DNA from 4 places in the Streptomyces sp. NPDC042336 genome. Region 2 is predicted to be linked to each of the others. Evidence: riboswitches for the same ligand, from Rfam matches in the RefSeq annotation. Region 2 holds a riboswitch; each other region holds the start of a gene.

Region 1 (6,960 bases), on a different contig from region 2:
CGCCGTGTCCTGCCCGAGTTCACCGAACGCACGAGTTCCGGGGCCCGGACGTCGGACCCGTACTCCAAGCTGCTCCAGGAGCGGATCGTCTTCCTCGGGACACCGATCGACGAGACCTCCGCGAACGACGTGACGGCACAGTTCATGTACCTGGAGCACCAGGCACCGGACCGGGACATCGAGCTCTACGTCAACTCGCCCGGCGGCTCCTTCACCGCCATGACGGCGATCTACGACACGATGCGCTACGTCGCCTGCGACGTGGCGACGACCTGCCTCGGGCAGGCCGGTTCGTCCGCCGCGGTGCTGCTCGCGGCGGGCACCCCCGGCAAGCGCGCGGTCCTGCCGGGCGCCCGGGTGGTGATCCACCAGCCGGCGCTCACCGAACCGGTGGAGGGGCAGGCGAGCGACCTGGCCGTCCACGCCGGCGAACTGGTCCGCGTCCGCGCCCTCCTGGAGGAGATCCTCGTACGGCACACGGGCCGCGGTCGCGAGCAGGTGCACGCGGACATCGAGCGGGAGACGGTCCTCGACGCCCGGCAGGCGCTGGAGTACGGCCTGGTGGACCGGATCGTGCCCGGCCGCAGGACCCCGCCCGCCTCGCCCGGCGCGAGGTGATCCGCCCGTGCTGCCACCCGAGTTGCCCCCGCTGCCCGCCCTGACCCGCGCCGAGGCCGAGGTCATCGACCGCTATCTGGACGTCGTCGACCTGCTCGGGCGCATCAACCCCGGGCGCGTCGGCGACACCTACGGCGGCCTGCGGGCCGCCCAGGCGCTGGTCGGCAAGGCGGCGGCGCTGCGTGACGCGCTGGCGCTGATGCACCGGCGCGGCGAGACGGAGCTGCACGCCGCGACCCTGGCCCGGGCGCTGCGGGTGCTGGACGGCGAGCGCCGGACCGCGCGGGTCGGCCTTCCGCCGCACTCCGGGAGTTGAGGGGGTCGGGGCCGGCCCGACGCCTGGCCGAAACGGACCAAACGGCGTACCCCCTTTCGGCGTAGGGACACCTCCGTTTCGTGACCGGTCGAAGTTGCGGCGCCCCGCGCCCCGCGGGTGCGAACTCCCGCTCCGCCGCTGGTCCCGGGCCCGTCACCGCGCTCGGCGGCACTTCGAACACGGGGTGGCGACCCGAACGGGCGAGTGGGACGTAACAACACAAAGGACGCGTTCCGTTGGGATTTTCCCCGTGGGCGGGACAAGATCCGTGACTGACGACAAGCCCCCGCCGCAGCGGCGGGGCGGTCCGGGCGGACGCCGAGTCCTGCCGCCGTCCGGACGCCAGGTCGACAGGAAGTGGATCGGCAGGAGTGGAGGACCCGAGCACGACGGGTCGCCGGGACGGCCGCCTCCGTGAGAGGTGCCAAACCGAGCGGTCCTTGGGGTGAAGCCGCACGCTGCGGCCGGGCAACTTCGCCAGCCCGAATCCGACAGGTCATCCTTCACAGGCGGCTGACGAAGGGTTGCGCATGTCCGCGCTCAATCGTGTCCCGTCCCTGATGGCTCGTGCCGGTACGGCCTCGGCCCTCACCCTCGCCGCCGTGGGCGGCTCCGTCGTGGTCCCCGGTGTCGCCTCCGAGGCGGCCGCGGCGAGCCATGCGACGAAAGCCCTCACCATCGCGGCTTCCAAGAAAGGATCCCCGTACCGCTGGGGCGCCACCGGCCCCCACCGGTTCGACTGTTCCGGCCTGACGCTGTACTCGTTCAAGAAGGCCGGCAAGAAGCTCCCGCGCACCGCGGCGCAGCAGTACAACAAGACCCGCCACATCTCGGCCCACAGCCGCAAGGTCGGCGACCTCGTGTTCTTCCACTCCGGCCGGAGCGTCTACCACGTAGGCATCTACGCCGGGAAGGGCAGGCTCTGGCACGCTCCGAAGACCGGGGACGTGGTGCGGCTGCAGAAGATCTGGACCTCAAGCGTCTGGTACGGCCGGGTCAAGTAGCCCGCCCGCGGGAGTGACGGCGTTCTGCCCCGCCGTCACTCCCGCGGGTGCCGCCGGCCCGCCGGGGGGCGTCCAGGGCAGTTCGATGGAGACGGTCTTGCCGCCCTCGCGCGTGGGCCGGACCCTCAGCCTGCCGCCGCACTCGGCGGTCAGCCAGCGAATGATCACCATGCCCCGCCCGTTGTCCTGCTGGACGGCGGCGGGCAGCCGCTTGGGGAAGCGCGGATGGCTGTCGGTGACACCCAGACGCAGCCGCTCGTCGCGATCGAGAACGAGGTCCACCGTGAAGGTGGGCGACTGCCCGAACGTGTGCTGGACCGCGTTGGTCGCCAGTTCGGAGACGATGAGCCGCACGGTCTCGGCCAGGTCGGCATCTCCCGGCAGCCCCCATTCCGCCAGGGTGCCGACCGCATAGGTCCGCGCGGCGGCCACCGAGGCGGGATCGCTCGGCAGAGTGACGGATGCTTCCAGATGGTCTGCCATGGCGATGTCGTCCCTTTCTCACGGGACCGCAGGCCCGACACGGAGCGGGATGGTTCGAGTACGGTCCCGGACTGGTGCTTCGTCGCCAGACTGCCATCACCGGACCCGTGAAGGGCGGCGATCCACCAAGATATGCATATATCTGTCGCTCGAAGCGGTGAACTCTGCGACGGCAGAGCGTATTCGGGCGGCGCACAAGGAGTAAGGGAGTTGGCCCATGCAGCACGGTCCCGTGGTGCGCCGCCGCAAGCTGGGCGCGGAACTGCGCGCCCTGCGCACGTCGGCGGGCATCACCAGCGGCGAGGCGGCCCGGCTCGTGGGCTGGCACCAGTCGAAGGTCAGCCGGATCGAGACGGGGACGAGCGGGGTGAAACCGGCCGACGTGCGGTTACTGCTGGACGTCTACGGCGTGGACGACGAGCAGCTGCGGGGACTGCTGGTGATGCTGGCGCGCTCCGAGGACGCGGGGGGACGCCACCACTGGTGGCACGCGTACCGCGGGGTGCTGCCACCGACCTACCGCGACTTCATCAGCCTGGAGTCGCAGGCCAGCGCGATGCGCACACTGGAGACCACGGTGGTGCCCGGCCTGCTCCAGACACCGGAGTACGCCCGCGCGGTGACGCGGGCCGCGGTGGACGGCATGCCGGCGGAACGGCTGGACACGCTGGTGGAGGTCCGGCTGGCCCGCCAGGACGTGCTGCGCGGCGAGCCGCCCCTGGAGCTGAGCGCGGTCCTGGACGAGGCCGTGCTGCGCCGGGAGGTGGGCGGTCCGGGGGTGATGGCCCGTCAACTGGCCCGGCTGGTCGAGGCCGCGCGGCTCCCGCACGTCCGCCTCCAGGTCCTGCCGTTTGCCGCCGGGGCGCACATCGGTGTCACCGGCCCTTTCGTAATCTTCTCCTTTTCGAGCACTTCTGATCTGGACGTGGTTGTTCTCGACCACTTGACGAGTAGCTTGCACCTCGAACGGAAAGAAGACCTAGAGGCCTATACCGAGGCCTTCAACGCCCTTCTGATCCATGCCCTTTCGCCCGAGGACTCGTTGGACTTCATCGCCGCGACCGCGGCAGGCGCGTAAGGAGGCACCATGTCAGGCTCCCTGTCCGAACGTCCCCGGAACATCCCTGTCAGCACCGATATGACCGGTGTGCGGTGGCTGCGCAGCAGTTACAGCACCGGCGCGAACAACTGTGTGGAGACGGCCCGTCCGTCGGCCGGTCCCTGGGCCGGGCTGCTCGCCGTGCGCGACTCCAAGAACCCGGCCGGACCCGCCCTGCTCTTCTCCCCCGGGAGCTGGACGGCGTTCACCGCCGGCGTCCACCGCGACTGACCCCGCCGGACTGCGGACGGCGCACGGCCGTGTCCCGCCGACTCATGGCCGCGTGTCGCCGATCACCCGTACAGCGCGTTCGATCTGTTCCCCGGAGAGGTCCCCACGTGCGGTCAGCCTGAGCCGTGAGATGCCGTCGGGCACCGAAGGAGGGCGGAAGCAGCCCACGGACAGGCCGGCCGCCCGGCAGTCGGCCGCCCACCGCACGGCCCCCTCCGGGGAGGATGCGCGCACCGAGACGACCGCGGCGTCCGGACGTACCGCGTCCAGACCCGCGGCGGTCAGGCGCGCGTGCAGTTCGGCCGCGACGGCGCGGGCCCGCGCGGCACGCTCCGGCTCACGGCCGAGCAGCCTGAGCGCCGCCAGGGCCGCCCCCGCCGCGGCGGGGGCGAGTCCCGTGTCGAAGATGAACGTACGGGCCGCGTTGACCAGGTGGTCGATCACCCGGGCGGGGCCCAGCACGGCGCCTCCCTGGGCACCGAGCGACTTGGACAGCGTGACGGTCACGACGACGTCGTCCCGTCCCGCCAGGCCCGCGCCCTGCGGGGCGCCCCGGCCGCCCTCGCCGAGGACGCCGAGACCGTGGGCGTCGTCGACGACCAGTCCGGCCCCGTGCGCCCGGCACGCGTCGGCGAGTGCGGCCAGCGGCGCGGCGTCGCCGTCGACCGAGAAGACCGTGTCGGAGACGGCCACGGCGGGTCCGTCGTGCGTCGCCAGTGCCTTGCGCACGGCGTCCGGATCGGCGTGCCCCACGACCTGGGTGGTGCCGCGAGCGAGCCGGCAACCGTCGATCAGAGAGGCGTGGTTGCCCGCGTCGGAGACGACGAGGCTGCCGTGCGGGGCCAGCGCGGTGACCGCGGCGAGGTTGGCCGCGTAGCCGGAGGAGAAGACGAGCGCGGCCTCGAATCCGCAGAACTCGGCCAGTTCGCGCTCGAGTTCGGCGTGCAGCGTGGTCGTGCCGGTCACCAGCCGGGAGCCGGTCGCGCCGCCGCCCCAGGTCCGGGCGGCCGCGACCGCCCCTTCGACGACCGCCGGGTGCCGGGCCAGTCCCAGGTAGTCGTTGCTCGCCAGGTCCAGCAGCTCCGACGCCGCCGGACGGGGGCGCAGCACCCGTACGAGGCCGGCCTCGCGGCGCGCCCGGTCCTGCTCCTCGATCCAGCCGAACGCCATGGGGCGGTCCTCCGGGGTTTTGTAGGCAATGAACAGACATTAGCGGTCCGGACACCCCCGCGAGGTGTGGCAATACCCACACGTCGATCTGTCAGTGTTGTGCGAAGTCTCCTTGGCCTCGAACGGCCCCTTAGGACAGGATCGGCTCTCATGGACCTGCTGAACACGCTGGTGGACAAGGGGCTTCGGCGCGAGCCGCCGACCCGCGAGGAGGCGCTCGCCGTCCTCGCCACTTCCGACGACGACGTGCTCGACGTGGTGGCCGCGGCCGGAAAGGTGCGCCGCCACTGGTTCGGCCGGCGGGTGAAACTCAACTACCTCGTCAACCTCAAGTCGGGACTGTGCCCCGAGGACTGCTCCTACTGCTCGCAGCGACTGGGCTCCAAGGCGGAGATCCTCAAGTACACCTGGCTCAAGCCCGACCAGGCCTCCGCGGCCGCCGCGGCGGGGGTGTCCGGGGGCGCCAAGCGGGTGTGCCTGGTGGCCAGCGGACGCGGTCCGACCGACCGGGACGTGGACCGGGTCTCGGACACCATCAAGGCCATCAAGGAGCAGAACGAGTCGGTCGAGGTGTGCGCCTGCCTGGGGCTGCTCTCGGACGGCCAGGCGGAGCGCCTGCGGGAGGCCGGAGCCGACGCCTACAACCACAACCTCAACACCTCCGAGTCGACGTACGGGGACATCACGACCACGCACACGTACGCCGACCGGGTGGACACGGTGAACAAGGCGCACGCGGCCGGGCTGTCCGCCTGCTCGGGTCTCATCGCGGGCATGGGCGAGAGCGACGAGGACCTGGTCGACGTGGTCTTCTCGCTGCGCGAGCTGGACCCGGACTCGGTGCCGGTCAACTTCCTGATCCCGATGGAGGGCACGCCGCTGGCTACGGAGTGGCACCTCACGCCGCAGCGGTGCCTGCGCATCCTGGCGATGACGCGGTTCGTCTGCCCGGACGTCGAGGTGCGCATCGCGGGCGGGCGCGAGGTGCACCTGCGCACGATGCAGCCGCTCGCCCTGCACCTGGCCAACTCGATCTTCCTCGGCGACTACCTCACCAGCGAGGGCCAGGCGGGCCACGCCGACCTGGAGATGATCGCGGACGCCGGCTTCGAGGTGGAGGGCGCCGGGGAGGTCACCCTGCCGGAGCACCGCGCGGCCGCCCGGGGCGGCGGCTACGGCTCGCACGGGGACGGCGGCGGCTGCGGCTCGCACGCGGGCGACGGCGGCTGCGGCTCGCACGCGGGCGGCGGGGTGTGCGCCCCCGCGGCCGCCGCCGCGCCGACGACGCCGCGCCCCGCCGAGGAGCCCCGCACGGACCTGGTGGCGGTGCGCCGCCGCGGCGCCGGGACGGACCTCGCGCCCAATGCCTGAGCCCGCGTTGAACGTCGCCGAGCTGCTGGCGCTGGACCGGCGGCACGTATGGCACCCGTACGGGCCCGTGCCCGGCCGGCAGGACCCGCTCGTCGTGGAGTCGGCGAGCGGGGTCCGGCTGCGGCCGGCCGACGGCTCCGGGGAGCTGGTCGACGGGATGTCGTCCTGGTGGTCGGCGATCCACGGCTACAACCACCCGGTGCTGAACGAGGCCGCGCGCGAGCAGTTGGGGCGGATGAGCCACGTGATGTTCGGCGGGCTCACCCACGAGCCCGCCGTGCGCCTGGCGAAGCTCCTTGTCGACATGTCGCCCGAGGGCCTGGAGCACGTGTTCCTTGCCGACTCCGGGTCGGTGTCGGTCGAGGTCGCCGTGAAGATGTGTCTGCAGTACTGGCGTTCGCTCGGCCGCCCCGGCAAGCGCCGTCTGCTCACCTGGCGCGGCGGCTACCACGGCGACACCTGGCAGCCCATGTCGGTGTGCGACCCGGAGGGCGGAATGCACGAGCTGTGGTCGGGCGTCCTGCCGCGCCAGGTCTTCGCGGACGCCCCGCCGTCGGAGTACGAGGAGGCGTACGCCGACCACCTGCGGTCGCTGATCGAGCGGCACGCCGACGATCTGGCCGCGGTGATCGTCGAGCCGGTGGTGCAGGGCGCGGGCGGGATGCGCT
Region 2 (6,960 bases):
GTCGAGGACCGGATCACCGCCGGGTCGGACGGCCGTCCCACGCCGGTGGAACCGGCCGACCCAGGCCGCTACGTCGACAACCTCGACCTCGGCTTCGGCTTCCTGGACTTCGGCATCCTCGACTGGGCCGACGACCTGGACGGCTACCGGGACGGCGAGTACGGCCCCAGCGACTACGGGTACGACCTCCAGGGCGGCCCACGCACGTATGCCGCGGCCGGTGCCGACCACGCACCCTGCTCCTACAAGAAGCGCGCCCGCCTGCTCGCCTGGGTCAACGGCGACTGGGGCTGACCCGGCCGGGCCGCCGAAGGGCCCGGACCAACCAGGGCTGGAAGGGCAGGTGGCCGGGGACGACCTGCCAGTCGTTGAGGGTCCAGACCAGGCGCCAGTACCGCTCGACGAGTGGGTCGTGTCCCGCCTCGAACCGCCCGGCCAGCCACTCCCGCAGCTCCGGGCCGTCCGGGCGGTCGAGTACGGCGGCGCAGCGCGCCACGACGGCGTCGACGACCGGGGCGGCCTCGTCGCCCTCCGGATCGATGCCCGCCGCTCTGGCCCCGGCGACGGCCTGCCGGACGTAGGGGATGAGGTCCGCCGCCGCCTCGGGGGCCACCCCCGGCAGTACGTCCTCGTCGGCGGGCGGGAGGGCCGCACGGGCCATGCGCCCGCGGAAGTCGTCGTCGGCGACGAGTCCGGCCAGCTCCACCCACGCGGCGAGCTGGGCGTCGGTGGGTTCGTCGGGGAGTTCGGGCAGGGCGGCGCGCAGGGCAGCGGCGGCGTCCCTGGCGTGGGGCGTGCCGGCCTCCAGCGCGGCGATGAAGTCGGCGATCACGCGCCGCCGTTCGTCGGAGGTGAAGCGGGCGATCCGGTGCATGAGAACGGTCTCCTCGGGGCCGGCGTCGCGCCGGGCGACGAGTCGCAGCACGCTGTGCCGCAGCCGCAGCGCGCGAATCTGCAGGGCGGTGGCGTCGGCGTGTGCGGCGGCGACCTCGGCGACGGAGAGGTCACCGTCCAGGACACGGCGGACCGTGGTCAGATCGACGTCCAGCTCCCGCAGGACGCAGATGAGGTGGAGCCGGTCGAGGGCCGCCTCGCCATAACGGCGGTAGCCGGCCGGGGTGCGGTCGGTGGGGGGCAGCAGTCCGGTGTCCGAGTAGAACCGGATGGTCCGTACGGACACGCCGGTACGGGCCGACAGTTCACCGATGGAGTGCGGGGGCGTCGCGCCGTTCATGAGCCCACCCTGCGGTCTCCAGCCACTGGAGAGTCAAGGCGGGGCGTCAGCCGGAGGGCGGCCCCCTGCCGGCGACGGACGGCGAGTGCGCCGGCCCACGCCGGCCATGACCGACAATGGCGGCACTCCACGCCAGTCCGTCCGCTCGCCCCGCTCGTCCCACCGGAGTGCCGCCATGCCCCTCCCGTACGTCCTGCTCTCCGCCGCCGTCTCCCTCGACGGATACCTGGACGACACCGGCCCCGAACGGCTCCTGCTCTCCGGCCCCGCCGACTTCGACCGGGTGGACGAGGTGCGGGCCTCGGCGGACGCGATCCTGGTCGGGGCCGGGACGATCCGGGCCGACAACCCGCGGCTGCTGGTGAACTCGGCCGAGCGGCGGGCGGCCCGCACCGCGGCCGGAAGGCCGGAGTACCCGCTCAAGGTCACCGTCAGCGGCAGCGGCGAGCTGGACCCGGCGGCGCGGTTCTGGCACACGGGCGGGGAGAAGGTGCTGCTGACCACGGACGACGGTGCCCGGCGGGCCCGCGCGCTCGGGACCGGGGCCGATGTGGTGTCCCTGGGCCCGGACCTCGGCTGGCACGCCGCGCTGGAGTACCTCCACGACCGGCGGGGCGTGCGGCGGCTCATGGTCGAAGGGGGCGGGACCGTGCACACCCAGTTGCTCCAGCAGGAGCTGGCCGACGAGCTGCAGCTCGTCCTCGCGCCGCTGTTCGTGGGGGACACGGCCGCGCCCCGGCTGTTCGGGCCCGGCGCCTACCAGGGCGGGCGGCTCGCGCTGGTCGAGACCCGGCGGATCGAGGACGTCGTACTGATGAGGTACCGGCCCACCGCCCCCGGCACCGGTGACCGGGTCGCCGCCGCCGACCGGCACTGGCTGGGCCTCGCCTGTGAGCTGGCCGAGCTGTGTCCGCCGTCGGACACCGCGTTCAGCGTGGGGGCGGTCGTGGTGGCCGCCGACGGGAGCGAGCTGGCGCGGGGGTTCTCGCGGGAGGGCGGTGACCCCGTCGTGCACGCCGAGGAGGCGGCGCTCGCGAAGGTCGACCCCGAGGACCCGCGGCTCGCCCGCGCCACCGTGTACAGCAGCCTGGAGCCCTGTGCCCGCCGGGCCTCCCGGCCAGCACCCTGCGCCCGGCTCATCCTCGACGCCGGGGTGCGCCGCGTCGTCACCGCCTGGCGGGAGCCGGACACCTTCGTGGCGGGGGCGGACGGGAGCGGGGTGCTCGCGGCGGCGGGCGCCACCGTCGTCGTACTGGACGGGTACGCGGAGCGGGCCAAGGCGCCGAACCGCCATCTGGAGGGGTAGGGGAGGGCCGGGGGAGATACCGATGTGCATTCCGCCCCGTGGATGACGTACAGTGGTGAACACAACGACGCGGGGTGGAGCAGTTCGGTAGCTCGCTGGGCTCATAACCCAGAGGTCGCAGGTTCAAATCCTGTCCCCGCTACTGAAGGCCGAGGGCCGGAATCCGAAAGGGTTCCGGCCCTCGGTGCGTCTCCGCACGCGGTCCGTGTCATCCGGTCGGCCCCTCACCGTTCGCCCCCCGCCCCCGCTCCGGGAAACCTGGAGTCCGGGACGGCAAGCGGCGCGGACGTGCGGGGTGGCGGGAGACGAGTGGTGCGGCCAGGTGACGTGGACGACGAGGGAGCGTACGCCCGAGCCGGCGGCCGGCTCCCCGGCGATCCCGTGCCCGACCCGGGCCTCGGCGACGAACCGCGGCCCCTGTCGCCCCCCGCGCCACCGCCACGCCGGCGGACCGGGTACAGGCGCCTCTTCGTGCACGCCCTCCCCGTGCTGCTGATCGTCGTCGCCATCCTGTACGACATCTTCACCCCGAGGTACTTCACCGCCGGGCCCCTCTACACGGCCGCGCCCCTGATCGCCGCCCCGCTCTACTCGCGGCGCGGCACCGCCCTCACCGGTGTCGCCGTGGTCGCCGCGGTCATCGGGTTGCAGCTCGGCAAGGGCGTCATCCACTACGTCGACTCCCTCACCGAGCTGATCACCATCGCGACGGTCGCCGTGCTCGCCGTCCTGGTGAACGGCCTGGTCCGCCGCAGCGACGAGCGCCTCGTCTCCGTCCGCGAGATCGCCGAGGCCGCCCAGCGCGCCGTGCTGCCCCAGCCCGCCGAGCGGATCGCGGGCTTCGAGATCGCCGTCTGTTACGAGGCCGCCCAGGCGGACGCCTTCATCGGCGGCGACCTGTACGCGGTGCAGGACAGCGCCCGCGGCGTCCGGCTCATCGTCGGGGACGTGCGCGGCAAGGGCATGGGCGCGGTGGCCGCCGTCGCCGTGGTGATCGGCGCCTTCCGGGAGGCCGCCGAACAGGAGGCGACGCTGGAGGCGGTGGCGCAGCGACTGGAGCGGGCGCTGGCGCGCGAGGGCACCCGGCGCGACGGACTGGACGCCTTCGAGGGCTTCACCACCGCCGTACTCGCCGAACTCCCGCACGGTGGCGGCACGGTCCGCATCGTCAACCGCGGCCATCCGCCGCCCCTGCTGCTCTACGCCGACGGCACCCTCGGCCCGCTGCCCGCCCGCGAGTCGGCGCTGCCGCTCGGCATGGGCGAGCTGGGCGTGTGGCCCGACCGGGCGGAGGAGGTCGCCTTCCCCGGTGGGGCCACGCTGCTGCTCTACACGGACGGACTGACCGAAGCCCGGGACGCGAAGGGCGAGTTCTACGATCCGCAGACGCGGCTGGCCGGCCGCGTCTTCGGGCATCCGGCGACCCTGCTCGACACCCTCGCCGAGGACGTGCGCCGGCACTCCGGGGGCGGCATGGCGGACGACATGGCGCTGCTCGCCGTACGGCGTCCACGGCGAGGCGATCATGATCACTGTCACGAGCCGTGACAGCGTGACCTCCCTCCGCATAACAACTGATGCGCCGTCAGAAGAACATGACGTGAAGGGGAATACTGAGGCGCGGTCAACTCGCCCCGTTTTCACCGGTAGTGAGGCTTACATCCCGGCCGTTTCCGTTAATGATCAAGAGGAACGGCTTGGAATCGGAGCCTCGTGTCTATTAACGTTCGATAACGCAGCGCGGTCGTCCCAGCCGTCACAGAAGGCGGCTCCGTGCGCACGCGCCGAATCCCGCAAGGGAACCGGGGAACCACCACATTGGGGTGAATCGGGCGTTTGACGCCGTGGCAACACGGCTGCATGTGCCCGTAGGAGACCTTCCTGCTCCGAACCCGTCAGCTAACCCGGTAGGCGGAAGGAAGGAAAGGAGTACGCCCACGTGGCGTCCAACCGGCCTGCCCCCGAGGCCCCGTCCGTGCCCTCAGGGCACGGCACCGACACCTTCGGCTACGACAGCTACCGCACCGAAGAGGGCCCCTGGGAGGAGTGGAATCCCACCGCGGACTCCATCCGCCCCGTACGCGGCCGGCACCGCGTCGCCAAACAGCGCGGCGGGCTCGCCCGCAGCTCCACCGTCCTCGGCGTCGGGGTCATAGCGGCCGTCGGCGCGGGGGGCATGGCCAGCGCGCAGACCGGCAAGCCGCCGGTGTCCATCTCCGTGCCGGACCTGCCGAACGTCGGCTCGCTCCTGCCCGGTGACGACGACACCTCGGAGCCCGAGGGCTCCGCCACCCCGCTCAGCGGCATCACCCAGGCCGTAGCCGCCGACAGCGCGGAGGGCACCGGCACCGCCGACGCCGGTGAGTCGCTGCGGGCCCGGATCATGGCGCAGGCGGAGCAGCAGCAGGCGCAGGTCGAGACGAAGGCGGCCGCCGAAGCCGCCGCCGCGGCCGAGAAGAAGGCCGCGGAAGCCGCCGCCAAGGCGGAGAAGGAGGCCGAGGCCAAGGCCGCCGCCGCCAAGAAGAAGGCGGCGGAGGAGGCCGCGAAGAAGGCCGAGGCCGAGCGGCTCGCGAAGCTGGCCAAGCAGTACACGCTGCCGACCTCTTCGTACACGATCTCCTCCACGTTCAACCAGGCCGGCTCCCTGTGGGCCTCGGGCCACCACACCGGTCTCGACTTCGCCGCCCCGACGGGCACGCTGCTCAAGGCGGTGCACAGCGGCACGATCACGTCGGCCGGCTGGGACGGCTCGTACGGCTACAAGACCGTGCTCACCCTCGACGACGGCACCGAGCTCTGGTACGCGCACCAGTCCTCCATCAGCGTCAGCGTCGGCCAGAAGGTCACCACCGGTGACGTCATCGGCCGCGTCGGCGCCACCGGCAACGTCACGGGCGCCCACCTCCACCTGGAGGTCCACACGGCCGGCGGCTCCGGCATCGACCCGATGGCCTGGCTGCAGAGCAAGGGCCTCACTCCCTGATCCACCCCGCCCCTTGATGCGCCCCGCCGAACCCCGGCGGTCCTGACGGCAACCCCCCGACGTCAGGGCTGCCGGTTTGCGGGATTTTTGCGCAGGTGCCGGAATGGCCTGCTCCGGTGCGGTCGTTGAACCACTACATGACTTCTCTGCGCAAACTCGGCTCCTCCGACCTCGAGGTCTTCTCGCTCGCCCTGGGCGGCAACGTCTTCGGCTGGACCGCCGACCGGGACCGGTCCTTCGCCGTCCTGGACGCCTACACGGCGGCCGGCGGCAATTTCGTCGACACCGCCGACTCCTACTCCGCCTGGGTCGACGGCAACAGCGGCGGCGAGTCCGAGACCGTCCTCGGCCAGTGGTTCGCGGCCCGCGGCAACCGTGACGACGTCGTCCTCGCCACCAAGGTCAGCCAGCACCCCGAGTACCCCGGCCTGTCCGCCGCGAACATCAAGGCGGCGGCCGACGCCTCGCTGCGCCGCCTCGGTACCGACCACATCGACCTGTACTACACCCACTTCGACAAGCCCGAGGTGCCGGTCGAGGAGATCATCGGCGCGCTCGACGACCTGGTGAAGGCCGGCAAGGTGCGGCACATCGCCGCCTCCAACATCTCCGCCGAGCGGCTCGCGGAGTCCCTGGCGTTCTCCGACCGCGAGGGCCTCGCCCGGTACGTCGCCCTCCAGCCGCACTACAACCTGGTCTCCCGCGACACCTACGAGGGCGAGCTGCGCGACCTCGCCGAGCAGGCCGGTCTCGCCGCCGTGCCGTACTACGCCCTCGCGGCCGGCTTCCTCACCGGCAAGTACCGGCCCGGCACGGAGGTGGACAGCCCGCGGGCGGGCGGTGCGGCCAAGCACCTGGAGACCGAGCGGGGCCGCCGGGTGCTGGCCGCGCTGGACGAGATCGCCGAGGCCCACGACGCTCCCGTCGCCACGGTCGCCCTCGCGTGGCTCGCCGCCCAGCCGACGGTGGCGGCGCCGATCGCCTCCGCGCGCACGGTGGAGCAGCTGCCGGCCCTGCTGGGCGTGGCCGGGCTGAGCCTGACGGAGGACGAGGTCGCGCGACTGACACGGGCGTCCGCCTGAGCGCGCGGACGACGCGGACCTACGGCCGGTGGGGGCTGTACGGCACGTACGGCGCGTAGGGAGCCTGGGGCGAGGGTCCGTACGGCGCGTAGGGAGCGTACGGGGCCTGTAGGGGGTGCGGGGCGTACGTGGCGGGTGCGGTCCGCGGGCCGTACGCGCCGTGCGCCCCGCCGTAGGGATACGCCCACGGCGGTACCGGCCGCGGTGGGAGCGGCGGCGGTGCCGCGGCCCGGGCCGCGTACTCCAGCGCCGGCCGGGCCACGTCCCGCAGCTGCCACAGGGCCTCCAGCAAGGCCCGCTCCCGCACGGTGAAGTCGGCGCCCGCCCGGCCCCGGCGCCCGCGCTGCCGCAGGAA
Region 3 (6,960 bases), on a different contig from region 2:
CCCTCGCCGTCCTCGTCGGCATCACACTCCTCGCCGGCCCCTACCTGGTGCGGATGACGCAGGACCTCTCCGAGGAGCGGCTGATGCGCATCCGCGCGCAGGAGCGCGCCGAGGTCGCCGCCCACGTCCACGACTCGGTCCTGCACACCCTGACCCTGATCCAGCGCAACGCGGAGAACGCGGGCGAGGTGCGCCGCCTGGCCCGGGCCCAGGAGCGGGACCTGCGCTCCTGGCTCTACAAACCGGAGGGCAACGGCAAGGACGAGGACGACGAGCCCACCACCCTCGCCGAGGCAGTGAAGCGCAACGCGGCGGAGGTCGAGGACAAGCACGGCGTTCCCCTGGAGGTGGTCGTCGTCGGCGACTGCCCCCTCGACGAGCGTGTCAGCGCGCAGATGCAGGCCGCGCGCGAAGCGATGGTCAACGCGGCCAAGTACGGTGGCGAGGGCGGCGCCGTACAGGTCTACGCCGAAGTCGAGGGCAGGACGGTCTTCGTGTCCGTCCGGGACCGCGGTCCAGGCTTCGACCTCGACTCGATACCCGCCGACCGCATGGGCGTCAGAGAATCGATCATCGGCCGCATGGAGCGCAACGGCGGCACGGCGCGGCTGCGCGCGGTGCCGGACGGCGGCACGGAGGTCGAACTGGAAATGGAGAGGGCGGAGAAGACGTCATGAGCGACCCGACCGAGGCGAACGGAACGGCGGGAGCGGGCGAGGCGGCCGAGCCCGCACGGCCGGCGAGTGGTGACGCGGGGGAGCGCCGTGTGCGCGTGGTGCTCGTCGACGACCACCGCATGTTCCGCACCGGCGTCCAGGCCGAGATCGGCCAGACCGCCGAGACCGGGGTCGAGGTCGTCGGCGAGGCCGCCGACGTCGACCAGGCCGTCACGGTCATCACCGCGACCCGCCCCGAGGTCGTGCTCCTCGACGTCCACCTCCCCGGCGGCGGCGGAGTCGAGGTGTTGCGCCGCTGCGCGCCCCTGATGAGCGACGCCGAGCGGCCCGTCCGCTTCCTCGCCCTGTCCGTGTCGGACGCGGCGGAGGACGTGATCGGGGTGATCCGCGGCGGCGCCCGGGGCTACGTGACCAAGACCATCACCGGCACCGACCTGGTCGACTCCGTCTTCCGGGTCCAGGAGGGGGACGCCGTCTTCTCCCCGCGCCTGGCCGGCTTCGTCCTCGACGCGTTCGCCTCCACGGACGCGCCGCCGGTCGACGAGGACCTCGACCGGCTCACCCAGCGCGAGCGCGAGGTGCTGCGCCTGATCGCCCGCGGCTACGCGTACAAGGAGATCGCCAAGCAGCTGTACATCTCGGTCAAGACGGTCGAGTCCCACGTCTCGGCGGTCCTGCGCAAGCTCCAGCTGTCCAACCGGCACGAGCTGACCCGCTGGGCGACGGCGCGGCGGCTGGTCTGACCTCACGAGGGGACAGGGGGCGCGGGTCCGTCCGGCGCGGGGGGCCTCACACCACCCGCGTCGCCCCCGCGAACGGCATCTCGTCGACCGGGGCGACGCGCACCGGCGCCGACGGGTTCGGGGCGTGGATCATCCGCCCGTTGCCGACGTAGATGCCGACGTGGCTGATGCCCGAGTAGAAGAAGACCAGGTCACCGGGGCGGAGTTCGGACCGCGGGACGCGGCGGCCCGCGTCGATCTGGGCGTAGGTCGTGCGGGGCAGGGAGACGCCGGCCGCGCGGTAGGCGGCCTGGGTGAGGCCCGAGCAGTCGAAGGCGTGCGGGCCGGTCGCGCCCCACACGTAGGGACTGCCGAGCTTCTGGTAGGCGTAGGCGACGGCCGCCGCGGCGCGGGAGTCGGGGGCCTGGGCGGCGGCGGACAGGCCCTCCCGGGAGCCGGCGGAAGAGGCGCGGGAGGCGCGATCCGCCGTGCCGTCGCCGTCGCGGGCGCGTTCCTCGGCGGTGAGCCGGGACAGCAGGCGGCGGGCCGTCTCCAGCTTGCCGGTGACGGTCTCCCGGTGACGTCTCAGCTCGGCCCGGCGCGCCTTCAGGGAGGTCACCTCGACGCGGGCGGCGCCGCGCAGTCGCTCGATCTCCCGCAGCTCCTTGCGTACGCGGCCCACCTCGGCCGTCTGCCGGCTGCCCGCCCGCTCGACGAACGCGGCGCCGTCGAGATACCGGTCCGGGTCGGACGAGAGCGCGAGTTGCAGCGCCGGGTCCAGGCCGCCGCTGCGGTACTGCGCCGCCGCGACCGAACCCAGCGCCTCCCGCGCCGAGTTCAGCCGTTCCTCCTTGCGGGCGGCCTCGTCCCGCAGTTCCTCCAGGCGCTGTTCGGCGGCGTCCGCCTTCTCCTTCGCCCCGTTGTACTTCTCCGTGGCCACCTCGGCCTCCTGGTAGAGCTTGTCCACCTTGGCCCTGACCTGCGCCGCCGTCGGCTGCGGATCGGCGTGTCCGGTCCCGCCCAGTCCCGTCGCGGCGGCCGTGCCCGCGAGGGTGATCGTGGCCGCCGTACGGGCCCTGCCGCCGCCCGTCGCGCGCTGTCGCGGCCTGCGGTGCGTTCCCACCTGCGATCCACGTCCTTCCGTACGACTCGACCCCGGCCAGCGCCGGGTCGGCTCCGGTCCATTCCGGCTGCCTGGGGAAGGACGCTAGGCGGGTCGGTAACGGTCCGGTGACGGGATGCGCGGAAGTGGCGGCACCGGATCGTGCGGGGACCGTATGTGACCGTCGTTCGCTCCAGGGCCCGTCGCCTTCACACAGGGTGATGATCGAAATGCCGGATCGGAGGCGGGTGGGGGACGTGAGCTGTTATGGGAGCGCCGGGGCGGGCCGGTGTCCGGGCCCGCCGGGGCCCTCATTAGGCTCCGGCCCCATGGACGTACTCATCCACCTCTTCGTCGGCCTGCACATCATCGGTATCGCCGCGCTCCTGGGCGGCTTCCTGACCCAGATGAAGGCGATGGGCCGGGGCGCGGCCCGGTTCACCCCCGCGATGCTGCACGGCGCGCTGACGATGCTGGTCACCGGCGCCGTCCTGGTCGGCCTCAACCAGGCGCAGGACTACTCCGTCGACAACGTCAAGATCGGCGTGAAGCTCGCCGTGCTGATCGTGATCCTCGGCCTGGTCTACGTGAAGCGCGACGAGGAGAAGGTGGAAAAGCCGCTGTTCGCCCTGGTGGGCGCGCTGACCCTGGTGAACGTCTTCATCGCGGTGCTGTGGACCTGACCGCCGCCTCGGAGTCCCCTCCCGCGGACCGCAGCGCCGCCCGGGCCTGGACGACCGCCCCCGCCGCGACCGCCAGCCACCCGGCCACCGCGATCCACTGCAGCGCCCGGCCGGGTGCGTCCAGCCACGGGACGTCGACGACGACGGCCACGGACAGCGTCGCCGCCGCCGTCATGCCGAGCGGGAAGACGGTCGACCAGCGGCGCACGTCGTAGCGGAGGCGGGGCCAGGCGATCTCGGCGGCCAGCAGTACGGCGTACCAGGCGAGGTCGAGCGCGAGCAGGCAGACGGTCACGTCGTGCAGGACGGCCCGGTCGTCGGCGTTCCACAGGTATATGCCGGTCCCGGCCGCCGCGAGCAGCTTGGCTCCGGCGAGGGCGGAGATGGCGAGCGCGCCGCCCGCCACCCAGTGGTCCCCTGAGCCCCGCGCCACCTGCCGCAGATCGAAGCGGAACAGTGCGATCAGGTAGAGCACGATCCCCAGCCAGAACGGCACCAGCGCCGTGTGCGCCAGCCAGGGCGTCGAGGTGGCCGTGGCCAGCGTGGCGGCGAGCACGGCGAGCCCCTCGGTGGCCACGCAGCTCAGGAAGACGGCGCCGGGCATCCGCCGCCCCCAGTGCTGCACCACCAGGTACAGCAGCCACGGCCACAGCAGGGCCGCCAGCACCAGCAGCACCGCCGCCAGGCGCGACCAGCCGAGCAGGGAGAAACGGGTGCCGAGCACGGTCGTCGCGGCGACGGCGGTGAGCGCCCCCGGCGTCCCGGCCCGCTTCACCCACTGCGCCCGGTCGGCCAGCAGCAGGTAGACGAAGTTGGCGGCCAGTATCAGCCATGCGGCGCAGGCCAGGACCAGGGCGATCCGGGACAGGACCTCGCGGCCGGTCAGATGCAGGGCGACCGACACGATGCCGGTCGCCATCACCGCGGCCCCGGCCGCCGGTGGGCGCTGCGCCCACCAGGCGCGCAGCGCTGAGGGATGGGTGGCCGATGACATGCGCCCGATGCTAGGGCCTGCCCGGCGGATCGGATCGCAGGAAAGACGCGCCCTCGCCGATCAGGCCGGGCGCACCACGCTGTAGATGGACGACTCGCCGTCGTAGAAGATCGACTCCTCGCGGACGTACGCGCCCGGCTTGGGTGCGTGGATCATCATGCCGTCGCCGATGTACAGGCCGACGTGGCTGATGTCGTCGTAGAAGAAGACCAGGTCACCGGGTTGTGCCTGGGCGACGGAGACGGTCGTGCCGGCGTTGACCTGGTCGTAGGTGACGCGCGGCAGCGTCACGCCCGCGGCCTTCCAGGCGGCCTGGGTCAGGCCCGAGCAGTCGTAGGAGTCGGGGCCCGTGGCGCCCCACACGTACGGCTTGCCGATCTGGGCGCGGGCGAAGGCGATCGCCTTCTCGGCCTTGGTGCCGTTCGAGGTGCCCGGCGTCGACGAGCCCGTGGAGCCGGTGCCGCCGGAAGTCCCCGAGGACCCGGATCCGGCGCCGCTCTCCTGCTGCCGGGCGGCCTCCTCCTGCCGTTCGCGCTCGGCCGCCTCCTCCGCCTGCTGCTTCGCCAGCTCGGCTGCCTTGCGCTCGGCCTCCTCCTGCTTCTTCTTCTCGATCGCGGCCAGCCGGGCCTTCTCCTTGGCGGTCAGCTCCGAGAGCAGCGCCCGCGCGGTGGCCAGCTTCTTCTGGACGGTCGACTTGGCCGTCTTGAGGTCGTGCTGCGAGTCGGTGAGCGTCTCGAGGCTCTCGGTGGCCTCCCGGCGCTTCTTCATCGTCTCGGACTGCTGGGTGACGTAGTCGTCGACGGCGGTCTTCTGCCGGCCGGTCAGCCGGTTCATCAGCTGGTTCTGGTCGAAGTAGTCCTGCGGCGAGTCCGCGAGCAGCAGCGTCGCGGTCTCCGGGACCGAGGCGCCCGTGCGGTACTGGGCGGAGGCGAAGGAACCCAGCTCCTCGCGCGCGTCGTTGAGCTTCTGGGTGCGCTGGGCGACGTCGTCGAGGAGGGTGTCGACCTTCTTGCGCTGCTTGGTGGTCTTCTCCTTGGCCGCGTTGTACTTCTCGGTCGCCGACCCGGCCTGGCGGTAGAGGTCGTCGACCTTCTTCTCGACCTCTTCGAGGGTCGGCCGGTCGTCCGACGGCGTGGCGCCCGCCGTCTGGGACAGCAGGGCGACGGAGGTGAGTGCCGCGGTGGCGAGGGCCGGGGTCCGTATGCCCGCGACGCGGGAACCGGTGGGACGCGACTTGCGGTGCGACGCCAAGGAGGCGACTCCTTCCAGTGCTCCGCCTACCGGGTTAGCTGTCGGGTTCGGGCGGTGGTTCGGAAGGGTTGCCCTACGGCGGCCCGCCCTCTCGTCTCGTCGAGGGCGGTGCGGCCGATTCACCCCAAGGTCTCGGTGGGTCCCCGGCTCCGGTGCCGTGCGGGCAGGCCGGACTCGGCGGAGGCCGCGCGGCCCGGCGAGGTTCGCCGGAGGGGGTCGAGCGGCCTGCCCCGCACCGTAGCCAACTCGTGTGGCCGCTGTGAAGGTTGGTGGGTGATATGCCCGATACATTTTCGTGACCTTCCGTTCGGGTGCCGCCGGGCCGGTCCCGGGCGTCACTCTTCGTGTTCCGGCCGGTCGCGGGGCGTGCCCGTGGCGGAACGGTGGGCATTTTCCGGGGTGGCACCGGGTTGTCGGTGGGGCGCCCTAGACTCGGAGAGCGATGAGCAGCCTCTTTGACGACAGCTTCCTGGCGAGCCTCCAGACCCCCCGGGGTCACGAGGAGGAACCCCCGCCGCCCGAGGACGATCACGGACCGGAGCAGGTTCCGCACGATCTGTTCGGCGGGAAGTTCGACGCGCCCCCGGACCGGGACACCCACTACCGGGACGGCGCCCCGCGCCCCGCCCTGGACGCCGCCGCCCTCCTGGAGGGGCTGAACGACAACCAGCGCGCCGCGGTCGTCCACTCCGGCTCCCCGCTGCTCATCGTGGCCGGTGCCGGCTCCGGCAAGACCCGTGTGCTCACCCACCGCATCGCCCACCTGCTGGCCGAGCGGAACGTCCACCCCGGGCAGATCCTCGCGATCACCTTCACCAACAAGGCCGCGGGCGAGATGAAGGAGCGCGTGGAGCAGCTCGTCGGCCCGCGCGCCAACGCGATGTGGGTGATGACGTTCCACAGCGCGTGCGTCCGCATCCTGCGCCGCGAGTCGAAGAAGCTCGGCTTCACCTCGTCGTTCTCGATCTACGACGCCGCCGACTCCAAGCGGCTCATGGCGCTGGTCTGCCGCGACCTGGACCTGGACCCGAAGCGCTTCCCGCCGAAGTCGTTCAGCGCGAAGATCAGCAACCTGAAGAACGAGCTGATCGACGAGGAGGACTTCGCCGCCCAGGCCGCCGACGGCTTCGAGAAGACGCTCGCCCAGGCCTACGCCATGTACCAGTCGCGGCTGCGCGAGGCCAACGCCCTCGACTTCGACGACCTGATCATGACCACGGTCAATCTGCTGCGCGCCTTCCCGGACGTCGCCGAGCACTACCGCCGCCGCTTCCGGCACGTCCTGGTCGACGAGTACCAGGACACCAACCACGCCCAGTACGCGCTGGTGCGCGAGCTGGTCGGCGTGGCCTCGGAGCACCCCGTCGACGTGCCGCCGGAGGCCGAGGTCCCGCCCGCCGAGCTGTGCGTGGTGGGCGACGCCGACCAGTCGATCTACGCCTTCCGCGGTGCCACCATCCGCAACATCCTCCAGTTCGAGGAGGACTACCCGGACGCGACGACGATCCTGCTGGAGCAGAACTACCGCTCC
Region 4 (6,960 bases), on a different contig from region 2:
CGCGGCCGGCGGGTCGGTCACCGCGCCGTCGCGCACCAGGTGCCGCTCGGTCATCCGCACGCAGCCGACGTCCACCGAGCGGGCGGCGCGCACGTGGTCGTCGCCGACGACGAACTCCGTCGAACCGCCGCCGATGTCGACGACCAGGTACGGCTTGTCCAGGTCCGCGCGGCCGGTCAGTTCCTTCGTGGCACCGGTGAAGGAGAACTCGGCCTCCTGGTCGCCCGAGATCACCTCGGGCTCGACACCCAGGATGTCCAGCACCCCGCGCACGAAGTCGTCCCGGTTCTCCGCGTCGCGGGAGGCGGAGGTCGCGACGAAACGCAGCCGCTCGGCGCCGTGCGCCTTGATGACCTCCGCGTACTCCCGGCAGGCGGCGAAGGTCCGCTCCAGCGCCTCGGGCGCGAGCCGGCCGGTGCGGTCGACGCCCTGGCCGAGCCGCACGATGGTCATCCGCCGGTCCAGGTCGGTCAGCGCGCCCGTGTCCGGGTCCAGATCGGCCACCAGGAGCCGGATGGAGTTCGTACCGCAGTCGACGGCGGCCACCCGGGTCACTGGACGTCCTCCCCTTCGGTCCCGGGGACCGTCACGCACGGACCCTTGCGCCACCACTCGGGCAGCATCGCGATCGCCTCGTCGCCCAGCGGGTTGACGCCGGGACCGGCCGCCAGCGAGTGGGCGACCAGCACGTGCAGGCACTTCACGCGGTCCGGCATGCCGCCCGCGCTCGGGAAGCCGGTCAGCTCCTTGATCTCGTCGCGGCGCCGGATGTAGTCCTCGTGCGCGGCGCGGTAGGCGGCGGCCAGCTCCGGGTCGGTGCCCAGCCGCTCGGTCATCTCCTTCATCACGCCGTTCGCCTCCAGCGTTCCGATGGCGGAGGCCGCCTTCGGGCACGTCAGGTAGTACAGCGTGGGGAAGGGCGTGCCGTCGGGCAGCCGCGGCGCCGTCTCCACGACGTCCGGCTGGCCGCACGGGCAGCGGTGCGCGATGGCGCGCAGGCCGCGCGGGGGGCGTCCGAGCTGCTGCTTGAAGGCCGCCACGTCCGCGTCGGTCGGCTCGGTGCGCGGGGTGGTCGGCGGGGGAGTCTGCATGACTGTCTTCTGCTGGTCTTCCTGTTGAGTCACTGCCGGAGAGGCCGGAGAGGCCGCCGGGGTCGGTTCACCGCCGGTGGGCGGCGGCGTCGGCCTTGTCGACCCCGTCCCACACGTTCCGGTACCAGGGGCGGTCGGCGGCGCCCGCCTCTGCGCGGGTCTGCTCGGCGGCCTCCGGGTCGACGACGACGAACCCCGTCTCCCCCGGCATCACGTAGTGCAGCCGCAGCCGGACCTGCTGCTCGGCGTAGGCGTCGTCCTGCCAGCGTGCCTTGAGGTCGCGCAGGTCCTCGACCCGCTGCCGGGTCTCCCGCTGCTCCCGCTGGAGATCGGCGATCTCGGCACGCTGGGCGACGTACTGCCGTATCGGGTAGGCGAGGGCCACGACGAGCGAGCAGAGCACCATCGCGAGCAGCGCGGCCCGGCCGGTCAGCCGGGAGCGCCGGGCCTGGCGCCTGGTCTGCGAACGGTAGACCCGGGCCGCGGTCTGTTCCCCGATGATCCGGATCCTGGTCGCGGTGGAGAAACGGTCCCGGTCCTTCACGGCCATCTGGTCTCCGCCTCCCGTGCACGCGCGTACGTCCCCGCACACGGTACGGGACCGGGTACGGGGACGTACGTACGACGCTGCCTTCTACCGGGCTGTCAGCCCTTGAAGCGCGGGAACGCGCTGCGGCCGGCGTACACCGCGGCGTCGTCGAGGATCTCCTCGATGCGCAGCAGCTGGTTGTACTTGGCCACGCGCTCGGAGCGGGCCGGGGCGCCGGTCTTGATCTGGCCGCAGTTGGTGGCGACGGCCAGGTCGGCGATGGTGACGTCCTCGGTCTCGCCGGAGCGGTGGGACATCATGCACTTGAAGCCGTTGCGCTGGGCCAGCTCCACGGCGTCCAGGGTCTCGGTCAGCGAACCGATCTGGTTGACCTTGACCAGCAGGGCGTTGGCCGAGTTCTCCTCGATGCCGCGGGCCAGGCGCTCCGGGTTGGTGACGAACAGGTCGTCGCCGACGAGCTGGACCTTGTCGCCGAGCTTGGCGGTGATGGTCTTCCAGCCGTCCCAGTCGTCCTCGAACAGCGGGTCCTCGATGGAGACCAGCGGGTACGCCTCGACCAGCTCGGCGTAGTACTCGGTCATCTCGGCGGCGGTGCGCTCCTTGCCCTCGAAGGTGTAGGAGCCGTCCTTGTAGAACTCGGACGCGGCGACGTCGAGCGCGAGGGCGATCTGCTCGCCGGGGGTGTAGCCGGCCTCCTTGATCGCCTCCAGGATGAGGTCGAGGGCCTCGCGGTTGGAGCCCAGGTTCGGAGCGAAGCCGCCCTCGTCGCCGAGGCCGGTGGCCAGGCCCTTGTTCTTCAGGACCTTCTTGAGGGTGTGGTAGACCTCGGCGCCCCAGCGCAGGGCCTCGGAGAAGGACTCCGCGCCGATCGGGGCGATCATGAACTCCTGGATGTCCACGTTGGAGTCGGCGTGCGAGCCGCCGTTCAGGATGTTCATCATCGGCACGGGCAGCAGGTGCGCGTTCGGGCCGCCCAGGTAGCGGAAGAGCGGCAGGTCGCTGGCCTCGGAGGCGGCGTGGGCGACGGCCAGGGAGACGCCGAGGATGGCGTTGGCGCCGAGCGAGCCCTTGTTGTCGGTGGCGTCCAGGTCGAACATGGCCTGGTCGATCAGGCGCTGCTCGGTGGCGTCGTAACCGACCAGCTCCGGGCCGATCTGCTCGATGACGGCCAGCACGGCCTTCTCGACGCCCTTGCCGAGGTAACGGCTCGGGTCGCCGTCACGGAGTTCGATGGCCTCGAAGGCACCGGTGGAGGCGCCGGACGGAACGGCGGCACGACCCGTGCTGCCGTCGTCGAGGCCGACCTCGACCTCGACCGTGGGGTTGCCTCGGGAGTCCAGGATTTCCCGGGCTACGACGACGTCGATGGACGGCACGAGCATCTCCTTCTTCAATGTGACGCTTCGGTGTGACGCGCGGTCGCGCGGGACCGCGGCGGCTCTGCGGGACCGAGCCTAACCGGCTCCGGGCGATCGGCCAGCCGATCGCCCACCCGCTGGACAGAACCGAGAGTAAATTGTTTCCGAACGGAACAAAGACGTTCCCGGAAACCGGGCGGGTGCCCCGCGCGGGCGGGACGCGAAAAATCCCGCCCCGGTGCGTACGGGGGAACACGCACCGGGGCGGGAGTCGCGGGAGCGGCCGCCGCTTACTTGAGGTGCAGCTGCTGGCCCGGGTAGATCAGGTCGGCGTCGTCGACGATGTCGTCGTTCAGCTTGAACAGCTTCGCCCAGCCGCCCTTGACGTCGTGCTCCGCGGCGATCGAGCTGAGGGTGTCGCCCTTGACGACCTTGTACTCGCCGTCGCCCTTCTCGACCTTCTTGCCGGTCGGGGTGGTGACGGTCTTCTTCTCGGCCTTCTCGGCCTTCTCGGTCTTCTGCTCGGCGGCCGGACGCTCGGAGGAGCGGGAGGCCTTCTGCTCGGTGGAGCGCTCGGCGGTGGAGCCGCTGCTCTGGCTCTGCGAGCTCTGGGAGCTGCCGGAGCCGCCGTCCTGCGAGCCGCCACCGGTGTACGCGGCGCCCGACAGGCCGGTGCCGCAGACCGGCCAGGCACCCTTGCCCTGGCCCGCGAGCACCTTCTCGGCGATCTGGATCTGCTGGGACTTGCTCGCCTGGTCGGCGGTGGAGGCGTACTGCGTACCGCCGTAGGCGGCCCAGGTGGAGGCGGAGAACTGCAGACCGCCGTAGTAACCGTTGCCGGTGTTGATGGACCAGTTGCCGCCGGACTCGCACTGGGCGACGGCGTCCCACTCGGACGCGGTGGCGGCGGAGGCGTTGCCGGCCGCCATCAGCGGGGCGGCGACGGCGGCACCGGTGACGCCGGCGACGGCGATGACACGGGTGGCCTTGGACGGACGACGGTGCTTGCCCTTGCCGGAAAACAGCATGGTTGATCCCCTCACCGACGCCTGCGAGGTGAGCTGTCGGGTTCGGGCCGGTTGAGTTGCCCGGCCGGGTTCCTCGCGGAACTCGGCTTCACCCCTAGCCGCTCCGGCTCAACTGCCCGGTGCGGCGCTTACCTTGGGTCCCCCGCTCCTGCCTTCGGCGCTCGACGCGACGACTGTTCCCGTACGGCCGCTGGCAGGATTCGGCGTTGCGGCTGTCGGGGCCCGCGGTGGCGAGCGGTCATGACCGTAGACACGCGCTCCGCGGATTTTCAAAGACGATCACGGCTTCTGAGACCTATCTCTCACGAGATCCAAAAGGGACATACGGTCTCTAACCGTGACGTGAACTCCCCCTACTTTTCGCCCGATTCGCCCGTGACCGTGAGCGTCTGACCGGGCAGGATGTGGTCGGGGTCGGCACCGACGACGGTCTCGTTGTCGGCGTAGAGCGTGTGCCATCCGCCGTCGACCTCAAGGGAGTCGGCGATGGCCCACAGGCTGTCGCCGGTGCGGACGACGTAACGGTTGCCCGCGGCCTCTCGCGCGCCACCGTCGCGCGAGGCGTGCCGCCCCGCCGCGGTGTCCGTGAGGCCTTCCTTGGCGGCGCCCTCCTCCGCACTGTCGCCGCGGTGCCGGCCGGCGCCGGACGAGCCCTCGGTCTCCCGCGGTTCGGCACTGGCGGAGGCGTCGGATTCGGACGAAGTGTCCGGCTTGGCGGATTGGTCCGCGTCACCGGACGAGCCGCTCGATGCGGCGCCCGAGCCGTCGGAGCCGTCGGACGAAGCGTCAGACGACTTCGAAGAAGAGGGCGAAGGGGACGAAGAGGACGCTCCCGAAGTCGACTCCGGCGCCCCGGCCGCTCCGGACGAGTCGGTCGAACCGGATGACCCGGACGACTCGGGCGTTTTGGTGGTCGTGGGCGATTCGGACGACTTGGTGGTGTCCGTCTCCCCCGAGGTCCCCGAACCCTCCGACGCCCCGTCACCGGCCGCGTCCGAGCCGCCGCCCGTGGTCCCGGAGTCGTTGCCGAGGCCGGCGAGCAGACCGCAGGTCGGCCATGCGGCGATGCCCTGGGCCGCATGCACCTTCTCGGCGATTCTTATCTGCTGGGAGCGACTGGCCTGGTCGGCGCTGGGGGCGTAGTCGAGACCGCCGTACTGCTCCCAGGCATCCTGGGACAGCTGCAGGCCGCCGTAGTACCCGTTGCCGCTGTTCTGGCTCCAGGCGCCGCCGGTCTCGCACTCGGCGACCTGGTCCCAGTTCGCCGAGTCGGCCGCGTGGGCGCCGGTCGCGCCGAGCAGCGGGATCGCGATGGCGGAGCCGGTCACTCCGGCGGCGACGACCAGAGCGGGTGCCTGGCGGGGGCGGCGGTGACGACCGTTCCCGGAGAGCATGCGACGACCTTTCACGAGACGACGGGGACCACGCGGCGGATGACGCTCGACACCACGTTGATCCGTGAACGTATAGGGAGATCATCGCTTGTCACAAGTTCATGCCGCGCAGATCACGTGAAGATCACAAAGTTGAGCGCGTGTCACTTTTGCGTCGGCGACGAAGCGTTCCCGGCCGATGACGCCGACGGCGTGAACGCCACCGGCAAGGTGCGCAAACCGCGCATGATGAGGCCGCCGCGCCACCGGAGTTCGGCCGGGTCCGCGGCGAGGCGGAGGTCCGGCAGCCGGGTGAGGAGCGTGGCCAGCGCCGTCTGTCCCTCCAGCCGGGCGAGCGGGGCGCCGAGGCAGTAGTGGATGCCGTGGCCGTACCCGAGGTGCTGGCTGTCGCGGCGGGCGAGGTCCAGGGTGTCCGGGTCGGTGAACCGCTCCGGGTCCCGGTCGGCGGCGGCGAGGACGACGAGGACGGGGTCGCCGGCCGCGACGTCCTGTCCGCCGATGGACAGCGGCCGGGTGGCGAAGCGCCAGGTGGCCAGCTCCACCGGGCCGTCGAAGCGCAGCAGTTCCTCGACGCCGGTCTCCAGCAGGCCGCGCTCGCCTGCCGCGAGGGAGGCCTGGAGCCGGGTCCGCTGCTCGGGGTGGGTGAGCAGGGCGTACACCCCGTTGCCGATGAGGTTGACCGTGGTCTCGAAACCGGCGAACAGCAGGATGAAGGCCATCGCGGCGGCCTCGTTCTCGGTGAGGTGCTCGCCGTGGTCGGAGGCTCGGATGAGGCCGGAGATGAGGTCCTCGCCGGGGGCGGGCCCGGGCGGCAGCGCCGCTCGCTTGCGGTGGATGAGGTCGGCGAGGTAACCGCGCATCTTCTTGACCGACCGCGCCACCCCGCCTCGCGGGCCACCCCCGTGACGGATCATCATGCCCGCCCAGTCCCGGAAGTCGTCCTGGTCCTCGCGGGGGACGCCGAGCAGGTCGCAGATGGCGTAGATGGGCAGGGGGAAGGCGAACTCGTGGATCAGGTCGGCGGAGCCGGTGGCGGCGAACCGGTCGATGAGGCCGTCGGCCAGCTCCTGCACCCGGGGCGCGAACTCGGCCACCCGGCGGGGTGTGAACGCCTTGCTGACCAGTCGGCGCAGCCGGGTGTGGTCCGGCGGGTCGATGTTCAGCAGGTGGGTCATCAGCTCGGCCTTCCGCTCCCCCGGAATGCCGGTCTTGCCCTTGGCGTGCGCCGGCTCGTCGTGGTGCGCCGGGTTCTTGGACAGCCTGGGGTCGGCGAGGGCCTGCTTGGCGTCGGCGTACCGGGTGACCAGCCAGGCCTCCACTCCGCTGGGCAGCCGGGTGCGGTGCACGGGGGCGTGCTCGCGCAGCCAGGCGTAGGCCGGGTAGGGGTCGCTGGCGAACTCCCAGGTGAACAGCTCGGGGGCGGGGCCGGAAGCCGCACCGGGGACGGGCGGACGGCCGGTCATCCCTCGACCGCCCTGATCGCGTCCCGGTAGGTCCGGGCCGCCGCTCTCAGGGCCGCCTCGGGGTCGGTGCCCTCGG

What was found. A riboswitch is a leader RNA that binds a small molecule or an ion and turns the genes downstream of it on or off. The one in region 2 is predicted to bind cyclic di-AMP.
Region 1: another riboswitch for cyclic di-AMP. It lies ahead of ACZ6IM_RS07595 (C40 family peptidase); the one in region 2 lies ahead of ACZ6IM_RS37920 (M23 family metallopeptidase).
Region 3: another riboswitch for cyclic di-AMP. It lies ahead of ACZ6IM_RS18910 (C40 family peptidase); the one in region 2 lies ahead of ACZ6IM_RS37920 (M23 family metallopeptidase).
Region 4: another riboswitch for cyclic di-AMP. It lies ahead of rpfA (resuscitation-promoting factor protein RpfA); the one in region 2 lies ahead of ACZ6IM_RS37920 (M23 family metallopeptidase).

The regions. Positions count from the first base shown of each region.
Region 1 is NZ_JBVJEA010000002.1:527,826-534,785, forward strand. Features, by position in the region: gene ACZ6IM_RS07585 (ATP-dependent Clp protease proteolytic subunit) at 1-618, shown strand, start outside; gene ACZ6IM_RS07590 (hypothetical protein) at 626-934, shown strand; cyclic di-AMP (ydaO/yuaA leader) riboswitch at 1,320-1,461, shown strand; gene ACZ6IM_RS07595 (C40 family peptidase) at 1,465-1,938, shown strand; gene ACZ6IM_RS07600 (ATP-binding protein) at 1,909-2,421, opposite strand; gene ACZ6IM_RS07605 (helix-turn-helix domain-containing protein) at 2,639-3,499, shown strand; gene ACZ6IM_RS07610 (DUF397 domain-containing protein) at 3,509-3,751, shown strand; gene ACZ6IM_RS07615 (8-amino-7-oxononanoate synthase) at 3,794-4,921, opposite strand; gene bioB (biotin synthase BioB) at 5,072-6,292, shown strand; gene ACZ6IM_RS07625 (adenosylmethionine--8-amino-7-oxononanoate transaminase) at 6,285-6,960, shown strand, end outside.
Region 2 is NZ_JBVJEA010000033.1:43,695-50,654, forward strand. Features, by position in the region: gene ACZ6IM_RS37895 (hypothetical protein) at 1-294, shown strand, start outside; gene ACZ6IM_RS37900 (MerR family transcriptional regulator) at 275-1,234, opposite strand; gene ACZ6IM_RS37905 (dihydrofolate reductase family protein) at 1,410-2,540, shown strand; tRNA gene ACZ6IM_RS37910 (tRNA-Met) at 2,609-2,682, shown strand; gene ACZ6IM_RS37915 (PP2C family protein-serine/threonine phosphatase) at 3,012-4,088, shown strand; cyclic di-AMP (ydaO/yuaA leader) riboswitch at 4,313-4,469, shown strand; gene ACZ6IM_RS37920 (M23 family metallopeptidase) at 4,480-5,523, shown strand; gene ACZ6IM_RS37925 (aldo/keto reductase) at 5,661-6,605, shown strand; gene ACZ6IM_RS37930 (PrsW family intramembrane metalloprotease) at 6,625-6,960, opposite strand, start outside.
Region 3 is NZ_JBVJEA010000008.1:53,345-60,304, forward strand. Features, by position in the region: gene ACZ6IM_RS18885 (PspC domain-containing protein) at 1-677, shown strand, start outside; gene ACZ6IM_RS18890 (LuxR C-terminal-related transcriptional regulator) at 674-1,420, shown strand; gene ACZ6IM_RS18895 (C40 family peptidase) at 1,467-2,522, opposite strand; gene ACZ6IM_RS18900 (hypothetical protein) at 2,831-3,184, shown strand; gene ACZ6IM_RS18905 (tellurite resistance/C4-dicarboxylate transporter family protein) at 3,162-4,178, opposite strand; gene ACZ6IM_RS18910 (C40 family peptidase) at 4,239-5,429, opposite strand; cyclic di-AMP (ydaO/yuaA leader) riboswitch at 5,436-5,619, opposite strand; gene pcrA (DNA helicase PcrA) at 5,872-6,960, shown strand, end outside.
Region 4 is NZ_JBVJEA010000005.1:96,206-103,165, forward strand. Features, by position in the region: gene ACZ6IM_RS13295 (Ppx/GppA phosphatase family protein) at 1-555, opposite strand, end outside; gene ACZ6IM_RS13300 (DUF501 domain-containing protein) at 552-1,091, opposite strand; gene divIC (cell division protein DivIC) at 1,159-1,641, opposite strand; gene eno (phosphopyruvate hydratase) at 1,737-3,017, opposite strand; gene rpfA (resuscitation-promoting factor protein RpfA) at 3,290-4,027, opposite strand; cyclic di-AMP (ydaO/yuaA leader) riboswitch at 4,031-4,197, opposite strand; gene ACZ6IM_RS13320 (transglycosylase family protein) at 4,381-5,421, opposite strand; gene ACZ6IM_RS13325 (cytochrome P450 family protein) at 5,565-6,884, opposite strand; gene ACZ6IM_RS13330 (nucleoside triphosphate pyrophosphohydrolase) at 6,881-6,960, opposite strand, start outside.